Regions from separate parts of the Streptomyces sp. NPDC059851 genome, predicted to be linked through region 3. Evidence: riboswitches for the same ligand, from Rfam matches in the RefSeq annotation. Region 3 holds a riboswitch; each other region holds the start of a gene.
What was found. A riboswitch is a leader RNA that binds a small molecule or an ion and turns the genes downstream of it on or off. The one in region 3 is predicted to bind thiamine pyrophosphate.
Positions count from the first base shown of each region.

Region 1 (3,645 bases), on a different contig from region 3:
CCACCGCCGGGACCAGCGCGGGCAGCGTCACCCGCCGCCACGCGGCGAACCGCCCCGCGCCCAGTACCCGGGCGGCCTCCTCCTGACGGGGGTCCAGCTGCGCCCACAGCCCGCCGACGGTGCGGACGACCACCGCGTAGTTGAAGAAGACGTGCGCGAGGAGGATCGCCCACACGGTGGTGTCCAGTCGGACGCCCCACAGCTCCTCCAGGAGCCCGCCCCGCCCGACCAGCGCCAGGAACGCGGTGCCGACGACCACGGTGGGCAGCACGAAGGGCACGGTGACCACCGCCCGCAGGAGCTGCTTGCCGGGGAACTCCAGCCGGGCGAAGACGTACGCGGCGGGGAGCGCGACCAGCAGGGTGAGCAGCGTGGAGACGAACGCCTGCCAGGCGGTGAACCAGAGCACCGCGGCGATGTCGGGCTGGGCCAGCACCTCGCCGATGCGGCCGAACTGCCAGCCGTCGTCGGTCCTGACCCCGCGGCCGACGATCGCGGTGACGGGGTAGGCGAAGAACAGGGCGAAGAAGGCCAGCGGCACGGCCATCAGGGCCAGCCTGACGGCCGCGCCGCGGGCGCCGCCTCGTCCTGCGGGGGCGGGGGCTACTTCACGACGAGCGAGGACCATGTCTTGACCCACTGCTCACGGTTCTTGGCGATGGTCCCGGGAGCCACGGTCTCCGGCTTCTCGACGACCACGCCGTGCTTCGTGAACAGCTCGGGCAGCGCTGCGTCCTTGACCACCGGGTTCACGAACATCTGGAGCGGCATGTCCTCCTGGAACTTCTTGCCGATCATGAAGTCGATCAGCGCCTTGCCGCCCTCCTCGTTCTTCGCGCCCTTGAGCAGGCCGGCGAACTCGACCTGGCGGAAGCAGGTGCCGGTGGCCACGCCCGTGGGGGCCTCGGCCGGCTTGGGCTCGGCGTACAGGACCTCGACCGGCGGGCTGGAAGCGTACGAGACCACCAGCGGGCGGTCGGCCTTGGCCTTCTTGCCGCCCGCCGAGCCGGAGAAGCGCTCGTTGTACGTCTGCTCCCAGCCGTCGACGACCTCGACGCCGTTGGCCTTGAGCTTGCTCCAGTAGTCCTTCCAGCCCTCCTCGCCGTACTTGCCGACGGTGGCCAGCAGGAAGCCCAGGCCCGGGGAGGAGGTGGCCGCGTTCTCGGTGACCAGCAGGTTCTTGTACTCGGGCTTGATCAGGTCGTCCAGGGTCTGCGGCGGGGCGATCCCCTTGTCCGCGAAGTAGGCCTTGTCGTAGTTGACGCAGATGTCGCCGGAGTCGACCGGCGTGACCCGGTGCTGCCCGTCGAGGACGTACTCGGGCTTCACGCCGGCCAGGCCCTTGGCCTCGTACGGGGTGAAGACGCCGTTGTCGAGGGCGCGTGAGAGGAGCGTGTTGTCCACGCCGAAGAACACGTCACCGCGCGGGGAGCCCTTGGTGAGGATCTCCTGGTTGAGGGCCGCGCCCGCGTCCCCGGACTTGAGGACCTTGACGGTGTAGCCGCTCTGCTGCTCGAACTCCTTCAGGACCGATTCGGTCACGTTGAAGGAGTCGTGGGAGACGAGCGTGACCGTCTTGGACTTGGGCGACCCGCTGGCGCCGTCCCCGGCCCCGTCCCGGCCGCCGTCGCCACCGCAGGCGCTGAGCGTGGTGACGCCGAGGGCGGCCGCGAGCGCGGCGCCCGCGATCTTCTTGGTGGTGCTCACTGGTGTATTCCTCCTGGGATGACCAGGAGAAGACGCGGCCCCGCCCGGCGCTCTGTCGGAGCGGACGCCGGGCAGGGCGCAACAGCTTGAGTGGTGACCGAACTCCCTACCCCGAATGACCGGGGCGAGGTTCAGAGGGTCTGCGGCTGACGGTGCCGCACTCTCAGCGCTGTGGCGCTCCCCTGTCGGAATATGCAATTGGTTCGGCCACAGGGTACCCCGTGGCCGAACCGGCTCCACCAGAAGCGGAAGCTACCGTTCCGCCGCGGCCAGCTGGCCGCACGCACCGTCGATCTCCTGACCACGGGTGTCACGCACCGTCACGGGCACGCCATGGCGTGCGATGGCCTCGACGAAGGCCCGCTCGTCCTCGGGGCGCGAGGCGGTCCACTTCGAGCCCGGCGTCGGGTTCAGCGGGATCAGGTTGACGTGGACGCGCTTGCCCTTGAGGAGCTTGCCCAGGAGGTCGCCGCGCCAGGCCTGGTCGTTGATGTCGCGGATCAGGGCGTACTCGATGGAGACCCGGCGGCCGGACTTCTCGGCGTACTCCCAGGCCGCGTCGAGGACCTCGCGGACCTTCCAGCGGGTGTTCACCGGCACGAGGGTGTCGCGCAGCTCGTCGTCGGGGGCGTGCAGCGAGACGGCGAGACGGCACTTGAAGCCCTCGTCGGCGAACCGCAGCATCGCCGGTACCAGGCCCACGGTGGAGACCGTGATGCCGCGCTGCGACAGGCCGAGGCCGTCGGGCTCGGGGTCGGTCAGCCGGCGGATGGCCCCGACGACCCGGTTGTAGTTGGCCAGCGGCTCGCCCATGCCCATGAAGACGATGTTCGACAGCCGGGCCGGGCCGCCGGGCACCTCGCCGTCGCGCAGGGCGCGCATGCCGTCGACGATCTGGTGCACGATCTCCGCGGTGGACAGGTTGCGGTCCAGGCCCGCCTGGCCGGTGGCGCAGAACGGGCAGTTCATGCCGCAGCCGGCCTGCGAGGAGATGCACATGGTGACCCGGTCGGGGTAGCGCATCAGCACGGACTCGACGAGCGTGCCGTCGTGCAGCCGCCACAGGGTCTTGCGGGTGGTGTCCTCGTCGCAGGAGATGTGCCGTACGACGCTCATCAGGTCCGGCAGCAGCTCCTCGCGGAGCTTCTCGCGGGAGCCGGCGGGGATGTCGGTCCACTCCGCCGGGTCGTGGGCGTAGCGGGCGAAGTAGTGCTGCGAGAGCTGCTTGGCCCGGAAGGGCTTCTCGCCGATCGCGGCGACCGCCTCGCGCCGCTCGGCCGGCGAGAGGTCGGCGAGGTGCCGGGGCGGCTTCTTCGCCCCCTTGGGCGCGACGAAGGTGAGCTCTCCCGGAGCGGGGCGGGGTGCCATGACGGTCCTTCCTCAGACGACGAGGTCCGACGGGCTCCGCACGTGCGGAGCCGATGGCGATGGCGCGGTCCGCGCCCGGAGACCTCACGAGATGCGTCCCCGCGATCACGGGGAAAGGGCGCACCACGGAAATGGTGCGCCCTTCAGGATAACCCGGTCGGCTCAACCGGTGCCGACGGTCCGGTTCCGGCGGTCAGCCGGTGCCCACGAACAGGGCCAGCAGCAACCACACCACCGGGGCGGTCGGCAGCAACGAGTCCAACCGGTCCATGATCCCGCCGTGGCCCGGGAGCAGGGTGCCCATGTCCTTGATGCCCAGGTCCCGCTTGATCATCGACTCGCCGAGGTCGCCCAGCGTGGCGCTGACCGCGACCGCGAGACCGAGGACCAGGCCCTGCCACCAGGCCCCGCCGTCGACCAGGAACTCCATGCACAGCGCACCCGCCCCCATCGAGAAGGCCACCGCGCCGAAGAGCCCCTCTCGGGTCTTCCCCGGGCTGATGCGCGGCGCGAGCTTGGTCTTGCCGAAGCGCCAGCCGACCGCGTAGGCGCCGGTGTCGCTGACCACGG
Region 1 covers NZ_JBHWJJ010000027.1:7,433-11,077, reverse strand. Annotated here, with positions in the region: gene ACFV7Q_RS12435 (ABC transporter permease) at 1-547, opposite strand, end outside; gene ACFV7Q_RS12430 (thiamine ABC transporter substrate binding subunit) at 604-1,707, opposite strand; TPP riboswitch at 1,793-1,901, opposite strand; gene rlmN (23S rRNA (adenine(2503)-C(2))-methyltransferase RlmN) at 1,960-3,075, opposite strand; gene ACFV7Q_RS12420 (phosphatidate cytidylyltransferase) at 3,269-3,645, opposite strand, start outside.
Region 1: another riboswitch for thiamine pyrophosphate. It lies ahead of ACFV7Q_RS12430 (thiamine ABC transporter substrate binding subunit); the one in region 3 lies ahead of thiO (glycine oxidase ThiO).

Region 2 (3,645 bases), on a different contig from region 3:
TGCGCGAGTCGGTACAGGCAGAGGTCATGATGAGCTTCCTCGTTTCTGAGGAGCTCTCCTTCCGGATCCCGGTCGAGCTCCGGTACGACGGCGGTGACCCGTACGCGGTACGGCTGACCTTCCACCTTCCCGGGGACGCGCCGGTGACCTGGGCGTTCGGGCGGGAACTCCTGCTCGACGGCATCAACCAGCCGTGCGGGGAAGGGGATGTGCACATCGCCCCGACCTCGTCCGAAGACCTGTCCGACGTCCACATCCGGCTCCAGGTCGGCAGCGACCGCGCCCTCTTCCGGGCCGGTGCGGCACCTCTGGTCGCCTTCCTCGACCGTACCGACCGGCTGGTTCCGCTCGGTCAGGAGCGCAACCTCGGGGACTTCGAGATGAGCCTCGACGAGGCGCTCGACAGAATCCTCGCCGAGTCCCGGCAGAACGAGCAGAACGCCGGCTGACGGCCGGTTCAGCGCTTGCGCCGCCGCCCCCGGCCCCGCCCTCCGCGTCCCGCGCCGGGGGCCGTCGGCGTACCGGCCGGGCCCGCCGGCCGGTCGGCGGACACCACCAGCGCTGCCAGCACCGTCGTCACCGGGACCGACGCCACCAGGCCGATCGAGCCCACGAGGGTCCGTACGATCTCCACCGCGACCAGCTCGCTGTTGGCCACTGCGCCCACACTGCTGTTCGCGATCGAGAACAGCAGCAGCAGGGGTAGGGCTGCGCCCGCGTAGGCCAGGACGAGGGTGTTGACCACCGACGCGATGTGGTCGCGGCCGATGCGGATGGCGGCGCGGTACAGGGACCGCGGCCCCATCGCCGGATCCGCGTGGTGGAGTTCCCAGACGGCCGAGGTCTGAGTGACCGTCACGTCGTCGAGCACGCCGAGCGAACCGATGATGATGCTCGCGAGCAGCAGACCGCTCATGTCGATGTCCGGGTACAGGCCGTGGATCAGCCCGGTGTTGTCGTCGGTGTTCCCGGTGAGGAACGCCCAGTCGATGAACACCGATCCCAGGAGTCCGATCAGCAGCAGCGAGACGAGCGTGCCGAGGACCGCGACGGAGGTGCGGGCGGTCAGCCCGTGGCACAGGTAGAGCGCGATCAGCATGATGGCGCTCGCTCCGATGACCGCTACGACCAGTGGGTTCGAGCCCTGCAGGATCGCCGGCAGGATGAACAGGGTCAGCACGGCGAAGCTGATGGCGAGGGCGACCAGCGCGAACAGGCCGCGCATCCGCCCCACCAGGACCACCACCAGGGCGAAGATGCCGGCCAGCACCGCCAACGGGATCTTGCGGTTCACGTCGATCACGGAGTACTGCAGGTCCCGCGGTGCGTCGGGGGCGTAGGCCACGACCACCTGCTGACCGTCCGCCAACTGCCGGGGCGCTCCCGGCTGGACGATCTCGATGAAGGTGCGGCCCTTGTCGGGCCCGGTGCCCACCTCGACCGTGGCCTTCTTGCACTGGCCGGTCTGAGCGGCCCGTGCCTCGCGGCCCTCCGGTGTCGAGGGGTTGGCCGTCGGCGGCACCTGTGAGGCGTTCACGGATTTGCAGTCGACCTGTTCGAGCTTGACGACCCGCGCCTGCTCGGTCTGGCGGTCGAAGCCCACGCCGGAGCGCTCGTGGGCGGGGGCACCGCCCGGCCAGAGCACCGCCATGCCGACGAACACGGCTGTGGCGAAGGGGATCAGTACGGCCGCGATGACCTTGCGCAGGTGCTTCGAGACAGGAGCCGCAGGGCCGTGGCCGTGGGAGTGGCCGTGCCCGTGCGCATGGTCGTGATCGGCATGCGCGGGGCCGGTGTGACCTGAGGGCTCGGCGGATTCGTCGGGGGGCTGAGTCGAAGGCGTCACCGACTGATCATCGCAAGAGTTGAGGGGGCCCACTGTTCAGCACGCCACAGATGACGCTAGCGTGGGGGCACCTTTGCACAACGCGGGAGCTCGGAGCACCGGGCTGAGAGGGCGCTGATCACCGTACGCGGGCACATGCGTACGGGAGGAGGCTGCGCCGACCGCCGAACCTGTTACCGGGTAATGCCGGCGTAGGGAGATCAGGTCTCATGACCATTCAGGACGCACGCACGCCTGCCGTCGGCCAGGACACCGACGGCCAGACCGAGCGCCAGCCGGGCTGGCACAAGGGTTACGTGGCGGGCTCCCGCCCCGACATCCGGGTGCCGGTGCGCCAGGTGCACCTCACCAACGGCAAGGACGTGACCCTCTACGACACGTCCGGCCCGTACACCGACCCGCAGACCGAGACCGATGTCCGCCGCGGTCTGCCGCCGCTGCGCGAGAACTGGATCATTGCCCGCGGCGACACCGAGGAGTACGCGGGCCGTCCCGTGCGCCCCGAAGACGACGGCATCAAGCACACCTCGCCGCGCGGCGGCCTCAAGAACCTCGACGCGGTCTTCCCGGGCCGCCCGCGCCTGCCGCGCCGCGGCAGGGGCGGGCAGGCCGTCACGCAGCTCGCGTACGCCCGCCGTGGTGAGGTCACCCCGGAGATGGAGTTCGTCGCGATCCGTGAGAACGTCTCCCCCGAGGTCGTGCGCGAGGAGATCGCGGCCGGCCGTGCCGTGCTGCCCGCGAACGTGAACCACCCGGAGATCGAGCCGATGATCATCGGCAAGAAGTTCCTGGTGAAGGTCAACGCCAACATCGGCAACTCCGCGGTCACCTCCTCCATCGAGGAGGAGGTCGAGAAGATGACCTGGGCCACCCGCTGGGGTGCCGACACGGTCATGGACCTCTCCACGGGCCGCAACATCCACACCACGCGCGAGTGGGTGCTGCGCAACTCTCCCGTGCCGATCGGCACCGTGCCGCTCTACCAGGCCCTGGAGAAGGTCGACGGCAAGGCCGAGGAGCTGACCTGGGAGATCTACAAGGACACGGTCATCGAGCAGGCCGAGCAGGGCGTCGACTACATGACGGTCCACGCCGGCGTGCTGCTGCCGTACGTGCCGCTGACCGCCCGCCGCAAGACCGGCATCGTCTCCCGCGGCGGCTCGATCATGGCCGCCTGGTGCCTGGCCCACCACCAGGAGAACTTCCTCTACACGAACTTCGAGGAGCTCTGCGAGATCCTCGCGGCGTACGACGTGACGTACTCGCTGGGCGACGGCCTGCGCCCCGGCTCGATCGCGGACGCCAACGACGCGGCGCAGTTCGCCGAGCTGAAGACGCTGGGCGAGCTGAACACGATCGCCAAGCGTCACAACGTGCAGACCATGATCGAGGGCCCGGGTCACGTCCCGATGCACAAGATCAAGGAGAACATCGACCTCCAGCAGGAGATCTGCGAGGAGGCCCCGTTCTACACGCTCGGCCCGCTGACCACGGACGTCGCCCCGGCGTACGACCACATCACCTCGGGCATCGGCGCCGCGATGATCGCGTGGTGGGGCACCGCGATGCTCTGCTACGTGACGCCGAAGGAGCACCTGGGCCTGCCCAACCGCGACGACGTCAAGACCGGCGTCATCACGTACAAGATCGCCGCCCACGCGGCGGACCTGGCCAAGGGGCACCCGGGCGCCCAGGAGTGGGACGACGCCCTGTCGGACGCGCGCTTCGAGTTCCGCTGGGAGGACCAGTTCAACCTGGCCCTCGACCCGGACACGGCCCGCGAGTTCCACGACGAAACG
Region 2 covers NZ_JBHWJJ010000007.1:89,322-92,966, reverse strand. Annotated here, with positions in the region: gene ACFV7Q_RS03805 (SsgA family sporulation/cell division regulator) at 1-449, shown strand, start outside; gene ACFV7Q_RS03800 (YibE/F family protein) at 458-1,846, opposite strand; TPP riboswitch at 1,919-2,061, shown strand; gene thiC (phosphomethylpyrimidine synthase ThiC) at 2,056-3,645, shown strand, end outside.
Region 2: another riboswitch for thiamine pyrophosphate. It lies ahead of thiC (phosphomethylpyrimidine synthase ThiC); the one in region 3 lies ahead of thiO (glycine oxidase ThiO).

Region 3 (3,645 bases):
GGTCGCCGCGCCACAGCAGGGTGTCCGCTTCCGCGTGGTGGCCCGCGTACTGGACGAACCGCCCGAACTGCTCGGACCAGAAGTACGGCACCGGGTCGTAGACCTGGAGCGCGCCCCCGGCGGAGGGCTCGCCCCGCGCCCCGGCCAGGATGTTCGCCGCGACGACCCGCGGCCCCTGGAGCGCGTTGTCCCAGTGGTGGACCAGCAACCGCGCCCCGTAGCGCGCCGAGGGGAACGAGGCGCAGTCGCCGACCGCGTACACCCCCGGCAGCGAGGTCCGCAGGTACGCGTCCGCCGTGACCGAGCCGTCGGCGCCGAGCTCGACGCCCGACCCGGCCAGCCAGCGCGTGGCCGGCCGCGCCCCGATGCCCACGACCACCGCTCCGGCCGGCAGCTCCCGGCCGTCCGCGAGCACGACCCGCCCGGACTCCACCGAAGCGACCCTGGCGGAGGTGAGGAGGTCGGCCCCGACCTCCTCGTACCAGCCGGCCATCGGAGCGGCGACCTCGGCCGGCAGGGCGCCCGCGAGCACCCGGTCCGCGGCCTCGACCACCGTCACGGCGCAGCCCGCCTCCCGGGCCGCGGTGGCGAACTCCGCGCCGATCCAGCCGGCGCCGACGACGACGGTGGCCGGGGTCCCGGCCAGCACCGGCCGGAGCCGGGCGGCATCGTCGAGGGTGCGCAGCAGGTGGACGCCGGGGACGCCCTCGGAGCCGGGCAGGGTCAGCGGCTCGGCGCCGGTCGCCAGGACCAGCACGCCGTACGGGACCGGGCCGGCCTCGGTGTCCAGCTCGCGGTCGGCGGCCCGCAGCCCCGTCACCTCCACGCCGAGCCGCAGCTCGATGCCCAGGCCCTCGAAGTCGACGTCGAAGGCGGAGTCCTCGGCCTTGCCGAGCAGGACCGCCTTGGACAGCGGGGGCCGGTCGTAGGGCTGGTGGGGTTCGGCGCCCAGCAGGGTCACGGGGCCGGTCCAGCCCTGCTCGCGCAGGGCCACCGCCGTCTGCACCCCGGCCATTCCGGCGCCGACGATGACGACGCCGCTCTGAGTCTGTTCGGTCTGCTCGCTCACAGACCCACCCTAGTCAGCACGATCGGTGGAAAGGGGTGCACCGGCGGCCGCGTCCCGGCTCTCTCCCGCTCCCCGAAGGGGAACGGCTACTGTGGCCACCGTACCTATCGCGGGAGCCCGGGCGTACCGGGCTGAGAGGGAGGCTGGCCGGCCTCCGACCGTCCGAACCTGATCCGGGTCATGCCGGCGAAGGGAGGGGCTGGACGCCCATGCATTCGTCCAAGGGATCCGTGCCGTCCGCGGGATCCGACGTCCTCGTCATCGGGGGCGGGATCATCGGCCTGGTCACCGCCTGGCGGGCGGCCCGGCGCGGGCTGCGCACCGCCCTCGCCGACCCGGCCCCCGGCGGCGGCGCCGCCCGGGTCGCAGCGGGCATGCTCGCCGCCGTCACCGAGCTGCACTACGGCGAGGAGACCCTACTGGGCCTCAACCTCGCCTCCGCCGCCCGCTATCCGGAGTTCGCCGCCGAACTCGCCGACGCCACCGGTGGGATGGACATCGGCTACCGGGCCTGCGGCACGCTCGCCGTCGCCCTCGACGCCGACGACCGGCTCCACCTGCGCGAGCTGCACGCCCTCCAGCGCCGCTGCGGCCTGGACTCGGAGTGGCTCACCGGCCGTGAGTGCCGGCGCCTGGAGCCGATGCTCGCCCCCGGCGTACGCGGCGGCCTGCGGGTGGACGGCGACCACCAGGTGGACCCGCGGCGGCTCGCGGCCGCGCTGCTGGCCGCCTGCGAGCGCGCCGGCGTGGACATCCGCCGGGCGGGCGCCGCACGGCTGGTGGTCACCGCCGACCGGGCGGCCGGCGCGGTGCTCGACGACGGCACCGAGCTGTCCGCGGACCAGGTGGTACTGGCGGCGGGCTCGCTCAGCGGCCGACTGGCCGGCGTGCCCGAGGAGGCGCTGCCGCCCGTCCGGCCGGTGAAGGGGCAGGTGCTGCGGCTCGCGGTGCCGGCCCCGTACGCGCCGTTCCTGTCGCGGACGGTACGGGCGGTCGTGCGCGGCAGCCACGTGTACCTGGTGCCGCGGGAGAACGGCGAACTCGTCATCGGCGCCACCAGCGAGGAACTCGGCTGGGACACCACGGTCACCGCCGGCGGGGTGTACGAACTCCTCCGCGACGCGCACGAGTTGGTGCCCGGCATCACCGAACTGCCGCTGACCGAGACCCGGGCCGGGCTGCGCCCCGGCTCCCCCGACAACGCCCCGCTGCTCGGCCCCACCGCCCTGCCCGGCCTGCACCTGGCCACCGGGCACTACCGCAACGGGGTGCTGCTGACCCCCGTCACCGGTGACGCGATGGCCGAACTGCTCGCCACCGGCGTCCTGCCCGAGGCCGCCCGGCCCTTCAGCCCGCGCCGCTTCTCCCCCGCACGTCAGGAGTCGTACGCATGACCATCTCCGTCAACGGCGAGCCGCGCGAGCTCGCGCCCGGCACCACCCTCGACGTGGTGGTCGCCACCCTCACCACGGCCCCCTCCGGGGTCGCGGCCGCACTCAACGAGACCGTGGTCCCACGGGGGCGGTGGCCGCACACCCCGGTCGGCGACGGCGACCGGGTCGAGGTCCTGACCGCGGTCCAGGGGGGCTGAGCGCAATGGCGGACGACGCGTTCGTCCTCGGCGGCCGGACCTTCTCCTCCCGCCTGATCATGGGCACCGGCGGGGCGCCGAGCCTGGAAGTACTGGAACACGCCCTGACCGCCTCCGGTACGGAGCTCACCACGGTCGCCATGCGCCGGCTCGACCCGGCGGTGCAGGGCTCCGTCCTCGGCGTCCTCGACAAGCTCGGGATCGCGGTCCTGCCGAACACGGCCGGCTGCTACACGGCCGGCGAGGCCGTGCTGACGGCCAGGCTGGCCCGGGAGGCGCTCGGCACGGACTGGATCAAGCTGGAGGTCATCGCCGACGAGCGGACCCTGCTCCCCGACGGGGAGGAGCTGCTCGCCGCTGCCGAAACCCTGGTGGACGACGGGTTCACGGTGCTGCCGTACACGAACGACGACCCGGTGCTGGCGCGGAAGCTGGAGGACGCCGGCTGTGCGGCCGTCATGCCGCTCGGCTCGCCGATCGGTTCCGGCATGGGCATCCGGAACCCGCACAACTTCGAGCTGATCGTGGAGCGGGCCGGCGTGCCGGTGATCCTGGACGCGGGGGCGGGAACCGCCTCGGACGTGGCGCTGGCGATGGAACTCGGCTGCGCCGGGGTCATGCTGGCGTCCGCGGTGACGCGGGCGCAGGCGCCGGTGCTGATGGCCGCGGCCATGCGGGACGCGGTGTCTGCGGGGCGGCTCGCCTTCCGTGCGGGCCGCATCCCGCAGCGCCGCTTCGCGCACGCCTCTTCCCCGGTCGAGGGCCGCGCCACCCTCGACCCCGAACGCCCGGCCTTCTGACGCCCGGCCCCGTGGGCTCCGCCCCGAACCCTCTCCGAGCGCCGGCGAGGCCGGAACGTCCCGGCCGCGCAGTGCCCGGAGCGGGGTCCGGGCGGAACCCGCTCGGGGAAGGGGCGGAGGGAACGGCTCCGCGCAGCGGAAGTCGAGGGCGGTGGCGGGGGAACGCGGAGGCGGGCCGCGTCACA
Region 3 covers NZ_JBHWJJ010000019.1:82,679-86,323, reverse strand. Annotated here, with positions in the region: gene ACFV7Q_RS09540 (NAD(P)/FAD-dependent oxidoreductase) at 1-1,069, opposite strand, end outside; TPP riboswitch at 1,169-1,281, shown strand; gene thiO (glycine oxidase ThiO) at 1,279-2,463, shown strand; gene thiS (sulfur carrier protein ThiS) at 2,460-2,660, shown strand; gene ACFV7Q_RS09525 (thiazole synthase) at 2,666-3,460, shown strand.